DNA from 3 places in the Pandoraea fibrosis genome. Region 2 is predicted to be linked to each of the others. Evidence: predicted binding sites of a transcription regulator. Region 2 holds the regulator's gene; each other region holds the start of a gene.
What was found. Region 2 encodes sigma-54, which starts transcription at its own class of promoters, with help from an activator protein. Its sites were predicted from a motif close to TGGCANGNAANCTGCTTT; they were not measured.
Positions count from the first base shown of each region.

Region 1 (7,764 bases), 1.5 Mb from region 2:
TCTTGAAGGCCTTGGCGTTCGCATCAGGGTTGTTGTGATACCCCATGAAGACGGCAGGCCCGCGCACGCAGATCTCCCCGGAAGCGAACGGCGGCTGGCGCTCGCCATGTTCATCGAGAATTGCCACCTCCATGCCGGTACGCGGCACGCCACAGGTGCCGATGCGCGCGTCGGGAGCGTCGTCGTCCTCGCTGTGCAACCACGGCGGCAACACGGTGATGTTGCCCGTCACCTCGCCCAGTCCGTAGTACTGCACCAGCACGCGACCCAGCTTTTGCAGCGCGTATTTCTGATCTGCGCGATACATCGGCGCCCCGGCGTAGATCACGAAACGCAGCGAGCTGTGGTCGTACCGATCGACAGCCGGATCCTCGACCAGCATCTTCACGATGGTCGGCACCGTGAACATGTTGTCGACACGATGACGCTCGATCGCCTGCCAGACCTGCTCCGCGTCCATCTTCTCGCCCGGCAGCAACACGCTCGCGGCCCCCCGCGCGGTATTGACGATGGCGTGAATGCCCGCGCCATGCGAGAGCGGCGCCACCACCATCGACCGGCTGCGATAGGTGATGCCGGGCATCAGATCGGCCAGATGGTTGGTCACCACGAAGGCCATCTGCCCGTGTGACAACACACCGGCCTTGGGGTGACCGGTGGTGCCCGACGTGTAGAAGAACCACAAGGGGTCTTCGTATTCGACTTCGGCTTCGTAGCCGGGCACGCCGAGATGTTCGGCAACAAGCGTCTCGTAGTGCAGCTCACCCGCACGCGGCGCACCCAGCGCAATGACATGTCGCAGCGCGGGCGACGCGGCACGTACGGCGTCGACATGCCCCTCGAAGCCGGCGTCGTAAATCATCACGCATGCGCCGCTCGATTGGCCCAGATATGCGGCTTCCGGCGCCGTGATACGGAAATTCGTCGGCACCCAGATCGCCCCCAGCCGAAAGGCGATCCACGCACTCTCGAAGATCGGCAGATTGTTGCGCGAATGCACCAGCAGCTTGTCGCCGTGGCCTACGCCCAGCTTGCGCAGAGCCTCGACGGCGGCGTTCACACGAGCGTCGATCTCGCTCCATGTGTGGACCTTCTCACCGATGATCACGCCGGGCGCGTCGGGATGACGCCGGGCAACGTCGGCCAGCAGGCGGCCGAGATTCATGACCTTCTTGAGCATTTCGCTCGTCTCCTCTTTCTTCTTTCTCAGTCTTGCGATCTGTCTTGCCCGGCCAACGCCGGGCAGCCTGCCTGACACCCTGATGCGCAATCGCTCAACGCGCTTCGAGAATGCTCACGTAGTTCGCCACTGCCGCGCCGCCCATATTGAAGACGCCTGCGAGTTTCGCGTCGGGAATCTGCATTTGCCCGGCGGTTCCCGTGAGTTGCATGGCAGCCATGACGTGCATCGACACGCCCGTGGCCCCGACCGGGTGGCCCTTCGCCTTCAAGCCGCCCGACGGATTGACCGGCAGCAGACCGTTCTTCTCGGTCAACCCTTCGGCCACCACATTCGCCCCCTGGCCCGGCTTGGCGAGTCCCATCGCTTCATACTCGATGAGTTCGGCGATGGTGAAGCAGTCATGGGTTTCGACCAGCGACAGATCCTTGAGCGAGACGCCGGCGACGCCCAATGCCTGACGCCACGCGTGCTGGCCGCCTTCGAACGCCAGCGGATCGCGACGCGAGAGCGGCAGGTAGTCGTTGACCTGCACCGCCGCGCGGAAGCCAACGGCCTTGGGCATCGTGCGCGCCACGTCGGCGCTCGAGATGACCAGCGCCGCAGCGCCGTCCGACACCATCGAGCAATCGGTCCGCTTGAGCGGGCCGGCAACGAACGGATTCTTCTCGGAAACGTTGCGGCAGAAGTCGTAACCGAAGTCTCGACGCATGTGCGCATAGGGGTTGACCGAGCCATTGCGGTGGTTCTTCGCCGCAATGCGCGCGAGCGCGTCGGACTGATCGCCATAGCGCTCGAAATAGGCTTGCGCGATGGTGCCGAAAACGCCCGCAAAGCCGCCCGGAATGTCAGCCTCTTCACGGGCGTAAGAACATTTGAGCAACACTTCGCCAACCTGCGGCGTGGCCAGCTCCGTCATCTTCTCGAAGCCGATCACGAGAACGTGCGTGGCCTTGCCCGCCTCGATGGATTGCAGTCCGCCATGCACGGCAGCCGAACCCGTCGCGCAGGCATTTTCGTAGCGCGTAGCGGGTTTGAAACGAAGTCCTGGAATGCGATTGAAGACGAGAGACGACGGGAAGTCCTGATACAGGAAACCGCCATTGAACGTGCCGACGTGAATGGAATCGATCTGTTCGGGCGCGAGGCCCGCGTCGTCGAGCGCGGCTTGAGCAACATCGGCCAGCAGAACTTCGGCATCGACGTTATCGAGTTTTCCGAACTGGGAGTGGGCCCAGCCGGTAAGGCATGCAGCAACCATGAAGTGTCTCCGGAAAATTGGGGTCATCCAGACTCCGGTGAGCAATTTCGATGCCAGACATGGGCCCATCCAAACCCCGATGAAGCGCCAACGGCCTTTGCATCGCATTGCGTCTCGATTGCGACGCCCGCGCTTATGGCGCTGTCGCAATTGACGTAAGCGTAAGGCCGCATTCACTGCGCCATCAAGTGAATTCGAATGCCGATCGGGTGAGGCCAATTTGCTGTGCCGCAACACAACGGGCACGGGGCGGCACCCTGCGACACCTGTCGCACGACGATCGCCACTGGCCTGCGACAGGTGTCGCAAGGCGAGCGGGAAATGCGACAGGTGTCGCCCCCCATCGGCGTGCCAGATGCGCGTCACCGCGCGTCAATCGCAGATGCACCAAACACGGTTGGCGACAGTCGCGCACGGCGCTGCCGGGTTCCGCCAGATAAAAGGAAGGAGAGCGATGCAAGATGCCGGGCGCGGGATTTCACTGATGCTTAACAACGTAAGGGTTTTCCCGTTCAGGCCACGATCTGGCATTCGACTTGCGTAAGATAGCCAAGCCACTTGCGAGCCGCCTCACGTTTGCGTTCCGAGTTGGCCGGGACGTTGCAGGGCAACACGTTCGCACGCCTCGTGCTTCAGACGCAGTCACCAAACCTATAAATCAGGAGACATGCAGTATGAGCAACATGGATCGCCGCCACTTCATCAAGGTTGTGGCCGCCACATCGGCCGCCGCCGCCACGGGGTTGTATCAGACGCAGGCCCACGCGGCCGAATTCACGGTCAAGTTCGCCAACAACCTCCCCATCAGCCACCCGATGAACGTTCGCGCCAAAGAAATGGCGCAGAAAATCGCGGAGCAATCGAAGGGCCGTATCGACTTCCAGATCTATCCGAACAACCAGCTCGGCACCGACAGCGACATGCTGAGCCAGATTCGCTCGGGCGCGATCGACTTCTTCACGCTCTCGCCGCTGATTCTCGGCACGCTGGTGCCCTCGGCGCAGATCTCCGGCGTGGGCTTCGCGTTCAAGGATTACGGTCAGGTGTGGGCCGCGATGGATGGTGACCTCGGTGCGCATGTGCGCGGCCAGATCGCCAAGACGTCGGTGTTCGCGTTCGACAAGATCTGGGAGAACGGGTATCGCCAGATCACTACGAGCAGCCGTCCGATCAACTCGCCTGCCGACCTCAAGGGCCTGAAGATCCGGGTACCGACAAGCCCGCTGTGGACCTCGATGTTCCGCGCCTTCGACTCGTCGCCCACCTCGATCAATTTCGCCGAAGTGTATTCCGCCCTGCAAACGCACATCGTCGAAGCGCAGGAAAACCCCCTTGCCCTGCTGACCACGGCCAAGCTGTACGAAGTGCAGAAGTACGTGTCGATGACGAACCACATGTGGGACGGCTTCTGGTTCCTCGCCAACAAGCAGAAATGGGACAAGCTGCCGAAAGACTTGCAGGCGATCGTGACCGCCAACGTGAACGCCGCAGCGATGGCGCAGCGCGACGACGTGCGCAAGCTCAACGACGGCGTCATGGCCGAACTCAAGCAGAAGGGACTCGTGTTCAATGCACCGAACAACGAACAATTCCGCGAGAAGCTTCGCGCGGCCGGCTTCTATGCCGAATGGCACAAAAAGTTCGGTGACGAGGCGTGGGCCGTGTTGGAAAAGTACACCGGGAAGCTCGCGTAAATGGAAACGTTGACGATGACGGCCGAGCCGACGCACGCGCTCGCCCGCCTCTTCTGCCACGTCAACCGCGCGGTGATGAAAGTCACCGAAGCGGCTGCCGTGCTGCTGGTGGTGGCGGAGACTCTCATCCTGCTCGCGGGCGTAATCTCGCGTTACGGGTTCGACAATCCCCTCACCTGGTCGGACGAGCTGGCACAGATCCTGTTCATCTGGCTATCGATGCTCGGCGCGGTGCTGGCCCTCGACCGGGGCGAGCACATGCGGCTTTCCGCCATCGTCAACAAGCTCCCGGCGGCATGGCGCGACTGGTTCCAGACCATGGCTGCGCTGACGGTCTGCGTGTTCGTCGCGCTCATCATCATGCCCGCGTACACCCATGCCATCGAACAGATGGATATCACCACCCCGGCGTTGGAAATTCCCGACGGGCTGCGCGCCGCCGCGCTGCCGGTCGGCGCAGCGCTGATGCTCATCGCCGCCATCTCGCGCATGGCGCGGTGCTCATCGCTACGCCAGTTTGGCCTCGGCGTGTTGTTCGTCGCCGCACTGGGCGCGGCACTCTGGCTGGGCCGCCCGGCGCTCATCGCCATGGGGAACTACAACCTGCTGGTCTTCTTCGTGCTGATCGTCGGCGCGTGCGTAGCGGGCGGGATTCCGATCGCATTCGCTTTCGGTACCGCAACGCTGGCGTATCTGGCGCTCGTGACCGATGCCCCGCTGCAAATCGTCGTGAGCCGCATGGACGAGGGCATGTCGGGCCTCATTCTGCTGTCGGTGCCGCTGTTCGTGCTGCTCGGCGCGCTGATTGAGATGAGCGGTCTTGCGCGCAGCCTGATCGAGTTCATGGCCTCGCTGCTCGGCCACGTGCGCGGCGGCCTGCAATACGTGCTACTCGGCGCGATGTTCCTCGTCTCGGGGATCTCGGGCTCGAAAGCGGCCGACATGGCGGCCGTCGCGCCCGCCCTCTTTCCCGAGATGCAACGGCGCGGCTCCAAACCGGAAGACCTCGTCGCGCTGCTCTCGTCAACCGGCGCCATGACGGAGACGATCCCGCCGAGTCTGGTGCTCATCACCATCGGCGCAGTGTGCGGGGTGTCGATCACCGCGCTGTTCGTCGGCGGCCTGCTGCCCGCCGTGATCGCCACGCTTGCCATCGTCGTCGTTTGCTTCGCCCGCTCACGCAAGGAAGCGCCCAATGCCGCGCGCCGCGCGCCGTGGAGCGTGATCGGCAAGACGTTTATCGTGGCGCTGCCGGCCCTTGCGCTGCCGATTCTCATCCGCACGGCGGTGATCGAAGGCGCCGCCACGGCAACGGAAGTCTCCACGGTCGGTATCGCCTACACGATTGTGATCGGCCTTATCGTGCACGCGTTCAAGAAGCACCTGAACTTCAAGCGTCTGTACCCGCTGCTCACGGAAACGGCAGCACTCTCGGGCGCGATCCTGCTCATCATCGGCATGGCGACAGCCATGGCCTGGGCGCTCACGCAGTCGGGCTTCTCGGCCAAGCTCGTCGGACTGATGCACGGCGTGCCGGGCGGACAGATCGGCTTCCTGCTCATTTCAATGGTCGTGTTCATCGTGCTGGGCAGCGTGCTGGAAGGCATTCCCGCCATCGTGCTGTTCGGACCGCTGCTGTTCCCGGTGGCACGCTCGCTCGGCATTCACGACGTGCATTACGCCATGGTCGTGATCCTGTCGATGGGCATGGGGCTGTTCGCGCCGCCGCTCGGCGTGGGCTTCTATGCAGCATGCGCCATCGGCAAGACATCGCCGGACAAAGTCTTCAACCGGATGTGGACCTACATGGGTGCGCTGCTCATCGCGCTGCTGATCGTGGTCTTCATCCCCTGGATCTCTATCGGTTTCCTGAAGTAAGACCCCCGACTAACGGTTCATCCGAATCACCGACGGGCTCCGCCGCGCTGCTGGCGGCGGGGTCCGTGCTGTAGAAATCAATAAATTTAGGAGTCCATAGCATGACGGAGAAAGTTGCGGTAGTGACAGGCGGTGGCATGGGCATCGGCGCCGCGATCTGCGAACGGCTGGCGAAAGACGGCATGACCGTGGTTGTCGCCGACCTGAACGAAGGAGCGGCGGCCGAGACGGCAGCGGCGCTTGGCGCGGCGGGCGGCAAGGCTTGGGCGTTGGGAATGAATGTGGGTGATGCGGCATCGATTGCCGACGGCTTCGCGCAGATTGCGCAACGTCATGGCCGCTGCGATGTGCTCGTGAACAATGCCGGGATCGCGAAGACGTTTCCGTTTCTCGACTATCCGCTCGATCACTGGCATCAGGTGATGAACGTGAATCTCACGGGCACGCTGCTGTGCGGGCAACATGCGGCGAGACTCATGCGCGAGCAGCGCTGGGGGCGGATCATCAATCTGGCGTCCGTGGCGGGCATTCTGGCAAGCGCCGGGCGTACCGCTTACGGCACGTCGAAGGCGGCAGTCATCGGTCTCACACGGCAGATGGCCATCGAACTTGCGCCTTTCGGCATTACTGCCAACGGTGTCGCCCCCGGCCCCATCGACACGCCGCTCACGCAGGTGCTGCACTCCGATATCTCGCGCCGCCACTATACGGAGACGACGCCGCTCGGTCGCTATGGAAAGCCGGGCGAAATCGCTGGCGCCGTGAGCTTTCTCGCGTCCGACGACGCCTCGTATGTCACCGGCCACATCCTGCCGGTCGACGGTGGCTTCGTCGCTGCCGGGATTCTGGAGATCTGACGCGCTCGCTACGATGTCCGTTGGAGCGCGATAGACATGGGGCAAGCCCGGTCTATCGCGCGCCAGGCCGATGCGCCTCGTGCGGGCAGGTGAACATAACAGGTCAGAGCGCCGTCATTGCCCTGCGCTCATCCTCGGTGAGAATCGGGCCATCCAGCGTGACTTGCGAATGGTCGCTCCTGAACTTGGCGATGATCGGTTTCAATTCGTCCTTGATGTGCGCTTCGCTGTAGCCATTGAACAGATGGCCGATCAGACCCCGGCGCAAATCGCTGCTTCCCATGTACCAGTCGGCAATCGGAAACGTGAGATTCATGTTGTATTTCATCATGATGCCCATGTTGTGATGCGCCGTGTGGTGACGCCGAATGGTATTGATAAACGGCATGTTGCGCACGAACCAGTTTTCGTGACAGTGGCAGCAGTAGTGGAAGGTTTCATAAACGACATACTGACCGACCATGGTCAGGAACACCATCCAGCCGGCGTTCTCGTTCAAAATCCATGCGGTCATATAGCCCATGACCCCACCGCCAACCCCCAGCGTCATCAACACACGCCACGGGAAAAACACGATTCGAAACTCGCGCGTCGTGTCGATCGTCGACAACTGGTCGGTGAAATACTGGTGATGCTGACGCGTGTGCCGGTTGTAGATCTCGCGCAGGCCCCAGACATCTACGCGGCGATGCATGACGAACCGATGCATGAACCACTCGACAAAATTGCCTGCCAGAAAGACCGGAACGATCAGGAACCATTCCCACGTCGGACTCTGCAATCGGCTGACGGCATACCAGACCGCGCCAATCGCCACGATGTACATCACCGCAATGTGCAACAAACCGTTGTACATCGGGCTGATGTCGGACTTGTATTGCTCCCTGAACTTCA
Region 1 is NZ_CP047385.1:2,085,024-2,092,787, reverse strand. Features, by position in the region: gene PI93_RS09365 (acyl-CoA synthetase) at 1-1,180, opposite strand, end outside; gene PI93_RS09360 (acetyl-CoA acetyltransferase) at 1,275-2,441, opposite strand; gene PI93_RS09355 (TRAP transporter substrate-binding protein) at 3,116-4,135, shown strand; gene PI93_RS09350 (TRAP transporter large permease) at 4,151-6,013, shown strand; gene PI93_RS09345 (SDR family NAD(P)-dependent oxidoreductase) at 6,115-6,870, shown strand; gene PI93_RS09340 (hypothetical protein) at 6,974-7,764, opposite strand, start outside.
Region 1: PI93_RS09360 (acetyl-CoA acetyltransferase) is a predicted target of sigma-54. The motif match lies at 2,480-2,497, and genes of this name have one in related genera.

Region 2 (7,764 bases):
CGGCAAACAACAGAACGAGAGTGAGTTCGAGCGGTGATGCCATCGGCTAAGGTGGGTTTCCTGAGTGAATCCGAATGGGCGCGGCACTCATCATGCAAGTGCCGTGCCAGATTGCGTCCGTGAAGCGGCATCCGAGGAGGGAGCGGGCCGCATCCTGAGACGGCACGAACGCTGCGGGGCCAGGCCTGGCGCGGCTGTCCTCGGCGCCGCGTCCGTTTTGATATACTCCGCGCATGATAGCGAAAATCAATCCAGGCCGGGCACTCGAGGTCGCCCGGGAGGTGTTGCGCACGGAAGCCGACGCCATCGAACGCGTCTCCGCGCACCTCGACGACAGCTTCTCCGAAGCGGTCTCGCTGCTGCTCGACTGCCGCGGACGTGTGGTCGTCACCGGGATGGGAAAATCCGGTCACATCGGCCGCAAGCTGGCCGCCACTTTCGCCAGCACCGGCACCCCCGCATTCTTCGTTCACCCCGCCGAAGCCAGCCACGGCGACCTGGGCATGATCACGGCCGACGATGTCGTCGTCGCCCTGTCGAACTCCGGGGAAACGGGCGAACTCGTCAGCATTCTCCCGATGATAAAGCGCATTGGCGCGAAACTCATCGCCATGACCGGCAACGCCAACTCCAGCCTCGGTCGCCTGTCCAATGTGCACCTCGACGCGCACGTGGACCGCGAAGCCTGCCCGCTGGGGCTCGCGCCCACCGCCAGCACCACGGCAGCCCTCGCCCTCGGCGATGCACTGGCCGTCACGCTGCTCGACGCCCGCGGGTTCGGCGCAGAGGACTTTGCCCGCTCGCACCCGGGCGGCGCGCTCGGCCGACGCCTGCTCACCTTCGTGCGCGATGTCATGCGTACCGGGGAACGCATTCCGCGGGTACGCTCCGATGCCAGCCTGTCCGACGCCCTGCTCGAAATGACAGCAAAGGGCCTGGGCATGACGGCCATTGTCGATGCCGACGATCGCGTCGTGGGTATCTTTACCGACGGCGATCTGCGTAGATTGTTCAAACGTACCCTCGATTTCACCACGCTCACGCTGGCCGACGTCATGAAGGCCAGCCCGCGCACCATCGGTCCCGATCAGCTCGCCGCCGAAGCCGCCGAGCTGATGGAGCGTTTCGGCATCACGCAACTCCTCGTGACCGAGAACGACCGCCTCGTCGGTGCGCTGAACGTGCACGACCTGTTCGCCGCCAAGGTCGTGTGAGTCTCTTGCCCATGAGTCAACCCAGTATCGCCCAATCCACGCCAGTGAACGTATCCGACACGGCCGACGCCATCGCGCGCGCCGCGCGCCTGCGTGTGATGATTTTCGACGTCGACGGTGTGCTCACCGACGGCGGCCTGCGCTACGGCCCGGCCGGCGAGGTCATCAAGACGTTCGATTCGCTCGACGGTCACGGCCTGAAGCTGCTCGCCGAGGCCGGTATCGTCACCGCCATCATTACCGGGCGCCAGTCCGACATCGTCGCCAAGCGTGCGGCGGATCTTCGCGTCGCCCATGTCTATCAGGGCGTGCACGACAAGCGTGCTGCGTTCGAGGATCTCTGCGCCAAGCTGTCGGTAACGGCCGAAACGTGCGGACATATCGGTGACGATTGGCCCGATCTGCCGGTACTTACCCGCGTAGGCTTTGCGGCGTGCCCGGCAAATGCTCACACCGAAGTGAAGGCCCGCTGCCACTGGATGGCGAGCACGCGTGGCGGTGAAGGCGCCGTGCGTGAGCTGTGCGACTTCATCCTGCGCGCTCAGGGACGCTACGACGCCCTGCTCGCAGACGCGCTGGCCTGACGCGCAGAGGAAGCCGATCACTCATGGCCAATCAACGCGTCTCGCCTGCCTCCCTGATCGCCGTCGTGGTGCTGGCCAGCCTGGCTGCCGGCACGTACTGGCTCGTGCAACGCACGCTGCCGTCCGACGCCGATCGCGCGCCGTATGTGAAGCAGCACATTCCCGATTACTACGCCGACGACATGAGCATTTCCACGCTGTCGGCGAGCGGGCTCACGCAATACCGGATCAATGCGGTTCACATGACGCATTACGAAGACGACCAGACAACGGCGCTGAAAATGCCCGCCGTGCGCGCGTTCACGCCGGATCAGCCGGAAGTGACCGCCACGAGCAAGCGCGGCACGCTCAACGCCGACATGTCCATCGTCGATATGTACGACGATGCCGTGGTGGTGCGTCAGGCGGGTCCGCGCGATCCGGAAATGCGCGCGCTGTCCGAACACTTCCAGGTCCTCGTGAACGAAGACATCGTGCGCACGGAACTGCCGGTTCAGCTCTACCGTGGATCGTCGGTGATGTTCGGCGACGGCATGATTTTCAATAACATCTCGCGCGCCGTACAATTGCTCGGCAATGTTCACGGCACGATCCAGCCGGCGGAAATGGGCAGCAAGCGCCCGGCGCCGCCCGCCGCGCCAAGCGCGCCACCCCAGACTAAACAGGGCTCCAAGACCCCATGACCGATCGCCGCAACCCGCGACCCGTTTTCCTGTCGATGCGCGCACTGCGCGCGCTGGCCACCGCCTTCGCCGTGCTCGGTGCACTCGTGTCGCCGCTCGCCCATGCCGAGCGCGCCGACCGCGACAAGCCGCTCAACATCGAGTCGGACCACATGAGCTATGACGACCTCAAGCAGGTCAACATCTTCACCGGCAACGTGACGATGACCAAGGGGACGATTCTCCTCAAGGCCGATCGCGTCGAAGTGACTCAGGATCCGGAGGGTTATCAGTACGCCACGGCGTATTACAAGCCAGGCGGCCCGCTCGCCTATATGCGCCAGAAGCGCGACGGCCTCGACGAGTACATCGACGGCTGGGGCCAGACGATTTACTACAACGGCAAGACCGAAGTCGCCACGCTCACCACGCAAGCCACGCTCAAGCGTCTGGCCGGCGGCACCCGGGTGCTCGACGAGATCCACGGCAGCGTGATTACTTACGACACGTATAACGAGGTCTATACCGCGAACAGCGGCGCCGATCAGGTCAACGCCAACAATCCGAACGGCCGCGTGCGCGCCACGCTCGCCCCGCGCAATGCGACAGGGGCGAATCAGGCGCAGCCCGGCGGCGCGAGCAAGCCGGCCGCCCCCGCCCCCAAGGGCGATCTGCCGCCGCTGTCTCCCTCAAAAAGCATTGGGAATCCGCGTGAGTAATTCTGCCAACAGCAACGCTTCGACCATCAACCCCGGCTTCGGCCAAGCGGGCAAGCCGAGCGCACTCGTCGTGCGCTCGCTCAAGAAGCAATACGGTGCCCGTACCGTCGTCAAGGACGTCTCGCTGGATGTAAAAAGCGGCGAAGTCGTGGGTCTGCTGGGCCCGAACGGTGCCGGCAAGACAACGTCGTTCTACATGATCGTGGGCCTCGTGCCGGCCGACGACGGCGAGATTCAGCTCGACGGCAACCTGATCAGCGAACTGCCGATTCACGAGCGCGCTCGCATGGGAGTCTCGTATTTGCCGCAGGAAGCGTCGGTCTTTCGCAAGCTCACGGTCGAGGACAATATCCGCGCCGTGCTCGAATTGCAGCTCGATGCGCAGGGCAAACCGCTCAAGCGAGACGAAATCGATCGCCGTATTGAAGCGCTGCTCGACGAGTTGCAGGTCAGCCATCTGCGCGAGAATCCGGCCATGTCGCTCTCGGGCGGCGAGCGCCGCCGCGTGGAAATCGCCCGCGCCCTGGCCACGCAGCCGCGCTTTATTTTGCTGGACGAACCATTTGCGGGCGTCGATCCGATCGCCGTGCTGGAAATCCAGCGGATCGTGCGATTCCTGAAGGATCGTGGCATCGGTGTCCTGATTACCGACCACAACGTGCGCGAGACGCTCGGTATCTGCGATCACGCCTACATCATCAGCGAAGGCTCGGTGCTCGCCGCCGGCACGCCTGACCAGATCGTGGCCGACGAAAGCGTCCGGCGCGTGTATCTGGGCGAAAATTTCCGGATGTAAAGCTAATTTTTCGCATGTAAACCCTGCCTCCGATAGGGGACAGGGCCGGTTCCGCTGGCGTGACAAAGCCTCTACAATGAAGGCGAGACACGCTATGAAACCGACTCTTCAACTCCGCACCTCGCAGCACCTGACCCTCACGCCGCAGTTGCAGCAATCGATCCGGTTGTTGCAACTGTCTACGCTCGAACTTCAGCAGGAAGTCGAGCACGCCCTCACCCAGAACCCGATGCTCGAACGCGAGGACGATTGGCTCGCGGGCTCGGTACGTGTGGGCACGGACGGGTCGTTGCGCAACGAGCGGAGCACGTCGGCCAGTCATACGAACGACGGCTCCGAACCCGCCAACGGCCGCGATGAAGCCCGCGAACTCGACGGCGAAGCCCGCTTCGACGACAACGCGCAAGACAACGGCAGCGACTGGAGCCTGAACGACTTCGCTCGCTCGGGCAACGCCTCGGACGACGACGACAACGCGCGTCCGCAATTGCACGTCGACCATCCCAATCTTCGCGAACACCTGCTGGCGCAGTTGCGCCTGACCAAAGCCGCGCCGCGCGACCGTGCGCTGGTGGCATTCCTGATCGAATCGCTCGACGAAGACGGCTATCTCGGCACCACGCTCGACGACATCGAGGCAGAAATGCCCGAAGAGCTGGCGCTGGAAACGGAAGAGATCAACGCCGCGCTTGCCCTGCTGCAAAGCTTCGACCCCGCGGGCGTGGGGGCCCGCGGTCCGGCGGAATGCCTGCGCCTGCAACTCCAGCGCCTGCCCGCGAGCAGCGTTCGCACGCTCTCGCTGCGTATCGTCAGCGATCACCTGGAACTGCTCGCCGCCCGCGATTACACTCGCCTGCGCCGCCTGCTGGGCGTGAGCGAAGACAGCTTGCGTGCCGCCCATCAACTGATTCGCTCGCTCGACCCGTTCCCCGGCGCCGCCTATGGTTCGCCTCAGGCCGATTACGTCATCCCCGATGTGCTCGTGCGCAGACAGGGCAGCGGCTGGACCGCAGAGCTGAATCCCGACGTCATGCCGCGCCTGCGCATCAACGAGATGTACGCGCGCATTCTGCGCAATAACCGCAACGATCCGGGCACCGGCAACTTGCAGCAGCAGCTTCAGGAAGCGCGCTGGCTGATCAAAAACATTCAGCAGCGCTTCGATACGATCCTGCGCGTGGCGCAGGCGATTGTCGAGCGTCAAAAGAACTTCTTCACGCACGGCGAAATCGGCATGCGGCCCTTGGTTTTACGCGAGATTGCTGATACGCTGGGTTTACACGAATCCACGATTTCACGCGTGACTACCAGTAAGTACATGCTCACTCCATTCGGAACCTTTGAGCTGAAGTACTTTTTTGGTTCACATGTGGCAACGGAAGCCGGGGGCGCAGCGTCATCGACCGCCATCCGCGCACTCATCAAGCAACTCATAGGAGCAGAAGACCCGCAGAGCCCCCTTTCCGACAGCCGTATCGCGGAACTGCTGGCAGAGCAAGGGTTCGTGGTAGCGCGGCGCACCGTCGCGAAATACCGCGAGGCCATGCGAATCCCCGCAGTGAACTTGCGCAAATCTTTGTAGGACGGTCCTGGTGCGCCATGTTGGCTCGCTGGGGCATAACGCCGCAGTGCGACATTGCGTCACGTCAATGGCTCGCACTCCCGCTAGCCAGCGTCGCTCATGACGCGGCCTGCACTTCGGCATTTCAGCAAGGAGAGCAGCTATGAATCTGAAGATCAGTGGACATCACCTCGAACTCACGCCGTCACTGCGCGAATTTGTCGTCAACAAGCTCGAACGCGTGTTGAGGCATTTCGACCAGCTCATTGGCGCCGAGGTGATCCTATCTGTCGACAAGACCAAGGAGAAGGCCGGACGCCAGATTGCTAGCGTCACCGTGTATCTCAAGGGCAAGGAAATTTTCGTCGAGAAGTGTGACGAGAATATGTATGCCGCCATCGACAAGCTGATCGACATGCTCGACCGCAAGGTAATGCAATACAAGGACAAGGTTCAGGATCACGGTCGCGAGGCCCTCAAGCACCAGCAACCTCCCGAGGCGGAACCGCTGCAATGAGTCTGTCCGGGCGTGGTAGTCGCATTGACTGACAGCCTCGTGAAATCGCACGGAACCACCCGAGCGCACACGCGTCTGTCATAAGTCTGGCATCACCCACCGCGGGGCCGTTGAACGGCCCCTTTTGTATGGTTCCGCCAAGTTCCGTGGATTGCCGCGGCCGCTGCGGCGGGTGGTCTATAATGCGTGGTCAATCGGGGGTTGGAGGGCGACTCAGCGTTCGCCCGCATTACAAGATGAACCGTTTAGTCAAACTCTTACCTGCGTCCAACATCCTGCTTGGACTGTCAGTCACCAGCAAGAAGCGCGTCTTCGAGCAAGCCGGGCTACTTTTCGAAAACAATGCCGGCCTGTCGCGCGCGCTTGTGACCGACAATCTGTTCGCACGCGAGCGTCTCGGCTCGACCGGACTGGGCGAAGGCGTGGCCATTCCACATGGCCGAATCAAGGGCCTCAAGCATCCGATGGCCGCCTTCGTGCGCCTCGATGACCCGATTCCCTTCGAAGCGCCCGACAGCCAGCCGGTGTCCCTGCTGTTCTTCCTGCTGGTACCGGAGCAGGCAACGCAGCAACATCTTGAGATTCTTTCCGAAATTGCCCAGTTGCTCTCCGATCGCGCGATGCGCGAGACGTTGACCCACGCGCCGAGTGCCGACGAGATCCACGCCGCACTCGCCAACTGGCAGCCCTGAGCCGGCGCTTGCGCCGGTATCCGCCGCGAACATCCGAGAATTCGTAGCTCCCACACCCAACCGAACGAGGCGACGCGGTGGAACTGACCGGCATCAACGCGCAAAGCATTTTCGACGACAACGCCGCCACGCTTCGTTTGTCGTGGCTGACCGGCCATGAGGGATGGGAGCGCGGTTTCACGCCCGAGAGCGTCGCCACCGCCACGTCAAGCGCCGACCTCGTCGGTCACCTGAACCTCATCCACCCGAACCGGATTCAGGTGCTGGGTGAGGCCGAACTGCGTTACTACCAGCGCCTGACGGACGAAAATCGTAAGCGTCATATGGGCGAGGTAATTGCGCTCGAGCCACCGTTTCTCGTCGTGGCCGATGGCCTCGAAGCCCCGCCCGATCTGGTGCTGCGCTGTACCCGTTCATCTACCCCGCTGTTCACCACGCCGATGTCGACGGCGGCCGTCATCGACAGCCTGCGTCTGTACATTTCGCGTGTGTTCGCGCCACGATGCACGATGCACGGCGTGTTTCTCGACATTCTGGGCATGGGCGTGCTGCTCACCGGCGACTCCGGCCTGGGCAAGAGCGAACTCGGCCTGGAACTGATCAGCCGGGGTCATGGGCTGGTGGCAGACGATGCCGTCGATTTCGTGCGTCTCGGACCGGATTTCGTTGAAGGCCGGTGCCCGCCGCTGCTGCAAAACCTGCTGGAAGTACGCGGACTCGGCCTGCTCGACATCAAGACGATCTTCGGTGAAACGGCAGTGCGCCGGAAGATGAAGCTCAAGCTGATCGTTCAACTGGTGCGCCGCCCCGATGGCGAATTCCAGCGCCTGCCGCTCGAAGCGCAGACGGTGGATGTCCTGGGCCTGCCCATCAACAAGGTCATCCTGCAAGTGGCCGCCGGGCGAAACCTCGCCGTGCTGGTCGAAGCCGCCGTGCGCAATACGATCCTGCAACTGCGCGGCATCGATACCCTCAAGGACTTCATGGAACGCCAGCGGCAAGCCATGCAGGACCCGGAC
Region 2 is NZ_CP047385.1:595,446-603,209, reverse strand. Features, by position in the region: gene PI93_RS02695 (monovalent cation:proton antiporter family protein) at 1-43, opposite strand, end outside; gene PI93_RS02690 (KpsF/GutQ family sugar-phosphate isomerase) at 234-1,214, shown strand; gene PI93_RS02685 (KdsC family phosphatase) at 1,226-1,798, shown strand; gene lptC (LPS export ABC transporter periplasmic protein LptC) at 1,822-2,481, shown strand; gene lptA (lipopolysaccharide transport periplasmic protein LptA) at 2,478-3,179, shown strand; gene lptB (LPS export ABC transporter ATP-binding protein) at 3,205-3,975, shown strand; gene PI93_RS02665 (RNA polymerase factor sigma-54) at 4,070-5,557, shown strand; gene hpf (ribosome hibernation-promoting factor, HPF/YfiA family) at 5,700-6,053, shown strand; gene ptsN (PTS IIA-like nitrogen regulatory protein PtsN) at 6,290-6,745, shown strand; gene hprK (HPr(Ser) kinase/phosphatase) at 6,823-7,764, shown strand, end outside.

Region 3 (7,764 bases), 680 kb from region 2:
TCGCGCGATCAGTATCAGTTGACGGCCAAACACCCGGAGTTGATCGAACAGATTTACACGTCGTATCTGCTGGGTGCGGTGCCGGGCACCCCCGCCGCGAACATCGGTCAGTTGATTCGCGAATTGCGCGCGAGCCTGCCGATGCTCTCTGCCAACGACGCCTTCCGCCGCATCCGTCAGAAGATCGATTTTCAGGCGGTGGCAACGCGCCTCTATGCGCGGCCGTATGACGTCGATCTGGTTGAGCGCACGCTGCGCGCCTATGCCGCGACGCTACCCGCCGACGACACGCCGCTGGCGGACTATTTTGCGTCGATGATGGCACGCCTTTCTGCCATCCGGCGCGCGAGAACGGGCGCGCGCGTGAGTGTCGACACCGTGGCGAACATCAAGGGCAAGGAGTTCGATCACGTCATCATCCCCTTTATGGAACGCAACGAGTTTCCGAATCCTTACGCGCCCATCGAGAGCGAAAAGAATCTGTTTTACGTCGCGATGACGCGGGCGCGAGAATCGATCTCTCTGATCACGTCCCACGACGAGACCCGGCAAAGCGGATTCATCGCGTCTCTCGACCTGCCACGCACGACGCACCTCGCCGACGACGCGCTCGTTCGCAACATGGCGATGCCGGTGGACGCTACGCCCGCCCGGCGTTATCTGAGCGGCGATACCTATGGCGCGAAGGATGAACTGATCGCGCGCGGCGCCGTCTACGACCCGTCGCGGCGGCAGTGGTACATCACCCCGGAAACGGACCCGGCGGCCTTCTCACAGTGGCTGTCACCGGGGGTCACACGACACGAGTAGAATCCGCTGCGCGCGGCACGCCTGGCGGGTGAGCGTCGCCGGAACGCTATCGATCACTCGGCATTTGACGGAATACATCCTCATGAAGACAGTCTTTGCGCTGGCATTGTTAGTCGCCGCGAATTGGGCACATGCCGAGAAGATCGGTGACGTGAGCACCGCATTCAAACTGGTGGGACCGGATCACAAGATCGTGGTCGACGCCTTCGATGACCCGAAGGTGCACGGCGTGACTTGCTATGTGTCGCGCGCGAAGACCGGCGGCGTCAAGGGAATGGTCGGACTGGCGGAAGACAAGTCGGAAGCGTCGATTGCCTGCCGGCCTGTCGGGCCGATCGCTTTCACCGCGCCGCTCCCGAAGGAAGAGGAGGTTTTCTCGGAAGGCCTGTCGCCACTCTTCAAGAAGCTGCGCATTGTGCGAATGGTCGACAAGACGCGCAACACCCTCGTCTACCTCACCTACTCCGACAAGCTCATCGACGGCTCGCCGCAGAACAGCGTAACTGCCGTTCCGGTGGATCGGGCGACCCCGATTCCGACGAAGTAAGCAGACGATGTCGCAGTCGCGCAGCGAGCCTCAGCCACGCAGCAGGCCGAAGCGCTTCAGCTTCCGGTACAGCGTGTTGCGACTGACCCCGAGCTTGCGCGCCGCAGCGCTAACCTGCCCCTGGCAGGCATCGAGCGTGGCGCGCAGGGCCTGACGCTCCGCCGCCTCCAGCGGCGCCTCTGTCGGCGCTGCGACGCTCAAGACCGGCGCCGCTTCGCGCAACTCGTCCGGCAGGTCATCCAGCGTGATGACACCGTTCTCGCTCAGCGCGACCAGTGTGCGAATGACGCTGCGCATCTGCCGCACATTCCCCGGCCACGCATAAGCGCAGAGCCGGTCTTGTGCGGCGTCCGTCAGGGTGATCCTGCCTTGTTCGCAGGCCTGCGCCAACAGCCGCTGAATCAGGTCGATCTTGTCTGCACGCTCGCGCAGCGGCGGCACGCCAACTTCCAATCCACTCAGACGATAAAAGAGATCCTCGCGGAATTGCCGCTCGGCGATACGCTCGGCAAGGTTGCGGTGCGTTGCGCTGAGGATGCGAATGTCGAGCGGCACCGGTTCGCCGCCCCCCAATGGGGACACCCTGCGGTCTTCGAGCACGCGCAGCAGCCGGGTTTGCATCGCGAACGGCATGTCGCCGATCTCGTCCAGAAACAGCGTGCCGCCGTTCGCTTGCCACAGCTTGCCGTTCATCCCCTCTTTGCGCGCGCCAGTGAAGCTGCCTCCCACGTAGCCGAAAAGCTCGCTCTCGATCAGCGACTCGGGGATCGCCGCGCAATTCAGCGCAACGAACGGACCATTCGCTCTCGCGCTTGCCATGTGCACGGCGCGCGCGAAGACCTCTTTGCCACTGCCCGTTTCGCCGCGAATGAGAACCGGGACATCATGTGCGAAGACCCGGCAAGCGCGCGAAAACTCGCGCGCCAACGCCGGGTCGGAAAACGCAGGGGCCGTCGTCTCTTGCGCGGGCGTCGGCAGACGGCTCACGCGCCGTACCGCACGCAAGGGTGCACTCACCATCGCCAGCAACGGCTCGCCGGCCTGCGTGCGAATCGGCCAACACGTGCTCGGCGTGGGGTGCGCTTGTGCCAACAGCGCATCGAGCGTCTGCGCGAACCAGCGATCCACGCGGGTGCCGACGATCTCGTCGCGCGTCGCGCCCAGGCGATTCAATGCGCTTTGGTTGGCGGCCAGCACGCGCCCGGTGTCGTCGAAGGCGATCAGCGCTTGCGCAAAGCCGCCGAGATGATCGGCCTGCTCCTGCAATTGCAGCAGCCATTCGTCACGATAGTGAAGAAAGAAATATTCGCTCTCCACGACCTTCGCCGACAGATTCACGAGCGCGAGCGTATGGAATTGGCTCTGTCGTGTGAGATCGGCGCTTGTGGACGATACGTCGATCACGGCGAGCAGATCGCCTTGCGGGGCGAATACGGGACTTGCCGTGCAGGTAAGGGGCGTGTGCAGCGCGCGAAAGTGGTCCTGCTGACAGATGATGACCGGGGCGCGTTCGACCACGCAGGTACCGATGCCGTTGGTGCCTTCGCACGACTCGCTCCAGTCGGCGCCCGGCCATAGCCCTGCGCGAAGGAAGTCGTCGCGCTTGCCGTCGTGAAGCCGGGAGTCGACGATGACGCCGTCGGGTGCGGTGAGTAACACGGCCTGATGCGGATTCATCAACTGACGTTGCAAACGCTCAAGCACCGGGGTGGACACGTTGCGCAAGCGCTCCATCGCGTTTCGGCGCTCGCGCAGTTGCGCCGACTCCAGCACACGTGGCGCCATGCGCGCGCCCGGATCGAGCGCGTGGGTGTCCAGACAGCGACGCCAGGAATCGGCGATGTTCGGGTCGGTCGCGGCAGCGCCGTGCGACGCATGACCCTGTACGACATTGAGCACACGACGCGCATGTGCTGACTGTGTATTGGCTGGCATTGGTCGTCTCCCCCGTGCCGGATGATCTCGTAGTCGTTCCCGAAGCATGTCCCATGCCGGGGGTGATTGCAATGCGCGATGTCAATCGGGAGACGCGAAGCCATTGCCTGTCACAACGACGAGACACCCGGTGTCACGGCGCGAGACAAAGGTGTCACGGATTCGGTACACGCCAACACCGCCCCACGCCGCTTTCCCGCATGAATTGGCGATTCGCCGCAGGTGGCCCGCGAATTGCTTATTGCCCCGTGTGGTCACAGCACCACCGATACGACAATATCCGGAGACACGACATGCGATACGCCCCACCCGGCACGCCCGGTGCCTTGCTGTCTTTGCAAACGCATTACGAGAACTACATCGGCGGCAAATTCGTGCCGCCCGTGGAAGGACGCTATTTCACCAATACGTCGCCCGTAACCGGCGGCGTCATCAGCGAGTTTCCCCGCTCCAGCGGCGCCGACATTGAACGCGCGCTCGACGCGGCCCATGCGGCTGCGCCCAGGTGGGGCAGGACGTCGGTGCAGGCGCGCTCGCGCATTCTGTTACAGATCGCCGACCGGCTCGAGGCGCAACTCGAGCGGTTCGCCGTCGCCGAGACCTGGGATAACGGCAAGCCGGTGCGCGAGACGCTCGCCGCCGACCTTCCGCTGGCGATCGACCACTTCCGCTACTTCGCCGGGTGTATCCGCGCTCAGGAAGGCACGGCCGCAGAGATCGACGAGCACACGGCTGCCTACCATTTCCATGAGCCGCTGGGTGTCGTCGGTCAGATCATTCCGTGGAATTTCCCGCTGCTGATGGCCGCATGGAAGCTTGCACCCGCACTCGCCGCCGGCAACTGCGTAGTGCTCAAACCTGCCGAGCAAACCCCGCTTTCGATCACCCTGTTCGCCGAACTGGTCGGCGATCTGCTGCCGCCGGGGGTGCTCAACATCGTTCAGGGTTTCGGCAAGGAAGCCGGTGAAGCCCTGGCGACGAGCCGGCGCATCGCCAAGATCGCCTTCACCGGCTCGACGCCCGTGGGCGGACACATTCTGTCGCGGGCTGCCGCCAATCTGATCCCGAGCACGGTCGAGCTGGGCGGCAAGTCGCCCAACCTCTTCTTCGACGATGTCATGCGTGGCGAGCCCGAGTTCATCGAGAAGGCCGCTGAAGGCCTCGTGCTGGGCTTCCTGAATCAGGGTGAGGTCTGCACCTGCCCGTCTCGCGCACTCGTGCAGGAATCGATCTACGAGCCCTTCATGGAAGTGGTAATGGCCCGGGTCGCGCGCATCAAGCGCGGCGATCCGCTGGATACGGAGACGGCCATCGGCGCACAGGCGTCGCAACAGCAGTTCGACAAGATCCTTACCTACCTCGATCTGGCTCGCAAGGAGGGTGCTCAGGTACTTACGGGCGGGGGCATCGAGATGCTCGACGGTCCGCTGGCGTCGGGCTTTTACATCCAGCCGACGCTGCTCAAAGGCGAGAACCGGATGCGCGTGTTCCAGGAAGAAATCTTCGGTCCGGTGGTCGGCGTGACGACGTTCAAGGACGAAGCCGAAGCGCTGGCGATTGCCAACGACACCGAGTTCGGTCTCGGCGCGGGGGTATGGACACGCGACATCAATCGCGCGTACCGCATGGGCCGCGGCATTCAGGCGGGACGCGTGTGGACCAACTGCTATCACCTCTATCCGGCACATGCCGCGTTCGGCGGTTACAAGAAGTCCGGCATCGGCCGTGAGACGCACAAGATGATGCTCGATCACTACCAGCAGACGAAGAATCTGCTGGTGAGCTACGACACTCATCCGCTCGGGTTCTTTTGAGCACTCCCTCTAGTCGCCCCTGAGTTTGCAGCAGATCAAAGACGCATCGCGCCGTGGGTGCGATGCTGTCTTCAGTGCCTGCGAAAAACGATTCTGGACACCGCATGCGCGCTCGCGTTGAGACCAGCGCGCGTGGTGTGCCCCTCTCAGAACAAATAAGGAGCATGACCATGAGCACGACCTTCTTTATCCCCGCCGTCAACATGATGGGCGTCGGCAGCCTCGACGAAGCGATTGCCGCCCTGCGCCAGTACCATTTCCGCCGTGCATTGATCGTGACCGACGCCGGGCTCGCCAAGGCGGGCGTTGCCGACAAAGTGGCGAAGCTGCTCGGCCAGCAAGACATCCAGTCGGTGGTATTCGACGGTGCGAAGCCGAACCCGACCGTCGGCAACGTGGAAGCCGGGCTCGCCATCCTCAAACAGAACCAGTGCGACTTCGTGATCTCGCTGGGCGGCGGCTCGCCGCATGACTGTGCGAAAGGCATCGCGCTGTGCGCGGCAAACGGTGGACATATCGCCGATTACGAAGGCGTCGATCAATCGAAGAAGCCGCAACTGCCGCTCGTTGCGATCAACACGACGGCCGGCACGGCGAGCGAGATGACGCGCTTTTGCATCATCACCGACGAGAAGCGTCACGTGAAGATGGCAATCGTCGACCGCAACGTCACGCCGTTGTTGTCGGTCAACGATCCGGCGCTGATGGCTGCAATGCCCAAGGGCCTCACGGCCGCGACGGGTATGGACGCGCTTACGCACGCCACCGAAGCGTATGTGTCGACCACCGCCACGCCGATCACCGATGCCTGTGCGCTCAAGGCTGTCACGCTGATCTCGCAGAACTTGCGTCGCGCAGTCTCGCACGGTGACGACATGACGGCACGCGAGAACATGGCTTACGCGCAGTTCCTTGCAGGCATGGCATTCAACAATGCGTCGCTGGGCTATGTGCACGCGATGGCGCATCAACTCGGCGGGTTCTACGACTTGCCGCACGGTGTCTGCAACGCGGTGCTGCTGCCGCATGTGGAAGAGTTCAACGCGAGCGTGAGCGCCGGGCGGTTGAAAGATATCGCGCAGGCGATGGGCGAGAAGGTTGAGGGCCTGAGCGACGAAGAAGGTGCAAAGGTGGCGATTGCGGCGATCCGTCGACTGTCGAAGGACATCGGTATTCCGAACGGACTGACCGAACTCGGCGCGAAGCTCGAAGACGTGCCGACGCTTGCGGCGAATGCCATGCAGGACGCCTGCGGGTTCACCAATCCGCGACGTGCCGAACAAGCCGAGATCGAAGAGATTTTCCGCCGGGCATTCTGACACTCGGCGAGTGAATCCAAACGACAAGGGCAACGTGACGTCACGTTGCCCTTGTGTTGTTAAAGGCGAGACTCAAGCCATTGCATGCGCTCCCTGCGCTGGCGTGCGTCGATGCATCCTCCACCAGATCAGGATGGCAACGAACGCTTCAAGCGCCGCCACGATCCAGAGGCCGCCGTTGAAGCTGCCGGTCGCGTCCTTGACGAGGCCGAGCAAGTACGGCGAGCCGAACCCCGCCAGATTCGCCACCGAATTGATGAACGCCACGCCCATCGCCGCAGCGCCGCCTGCGAGATACGCGTTCGGCAACTGCCAGAACACCGGAATCGCGCCCATGGTCCCCGACACCGCCACGGCAAGGCACAGGAACGCCGCCACGCCATGACTGCCCGCGAACACGCCCACACCCGCCAATCCGCATGCGCCGATGAACACCGGGATCGCACAGTGCATGCGCGCCTCCCGTCGCTTGTCCGCGCTGTAACCGATAACGAGCTGGAAGATCGCGCCAAACACGTACATCACCCCGACGAGCAACCCGATGTGCAGCGGATTCGTCGGCCCCAGTGCGCGGACGATGGTTGGCGCGAAGAACGAGAGCGTCGCGTTCGCTGCGACGATACCGAAGTAGATAGCCGTCAGCAGCCACAACTTTGGGCTACGCACCGCCAGCATGAAACTGTGTTCGCGTTTCCCGGCGCTGTTCCGGTCACGGTCGAGATCGATTTGCAGCAACCGCTTCTCCTTCTCCGACAGCCAGTCTGCCTGCTCCGGCTTATCGACGAGGAACCACACCGCCAGAATGCCGGCGAGGACCGTCGGGATACCTTCAAGCAAAAACAACCACTGCCACCCCGCCCAGCCGTTCACGCCGTGCATTCCGTTGAGAATCGCCCCGGCCAGCGGCGCCCCCACCACCGATGACACGGCCGACGCCGAGATGAACCAGGCAAACGCCTTCGCGCGACGATGGGCGGGAAACCAGAACGTCAGATAGAGCAATACCCCCGGCTGGAACCCAGCTTCAAACGCGCCGAGCAGAAACCGCATCACATAGAAATACGCGGGAGAATGCGTAAACATCATCAACACGCAGATCGTCCCCCAACCCAGCGTAATGCGCGCGAGCGTGCGTCTCGCGCCGATACGCAGCAACAGCCAGTTACTCGGAATCTCCAGAAAGAAATAGCCGAGAAAGAAGATGCCCGCACCAATGCCGTAGACCGTCTCGCTGAAACCCAGATCCTGCTGCATTTGCAGCTTCGCGAAGCCGACATTCACGCGATCGATCCACGCCAGCATCCACAACACGAAGATGAACGGAATGATCCGCCACATG
Region 3 is NZ_CP047385.1:1,274,572-1,282,335, reverse strand. Features, by position in the region: gene PI93_RS05730 (UvrD-helicase domain-containing protein) at 1-810, shown strand, start outside; gene PI93_RS05725 (CreA family protein) at 893-1,357, shown strand; gene PI93_RS05720 (sigma-54-dependent Fis family transcriptional regulator) at 1,388-3,292, opposite strand; gene exaC (acetaldehyde dehydrogenase ExaC) at 3,586-5,106, shown strand; gene yiaY (L-threonine dehydrogenase) at 5,277-6,425, shown strand; gene PI93_RS05705 (MFS transporter) at 6,498-7,764, opposite strand, start outside.
Region 3: exaC (acetaldehyde dehydrogenase ExaC) is a predicted target of sigma-54. The motif match lies at 3,516-3,533, and genes of this name have one in related genera.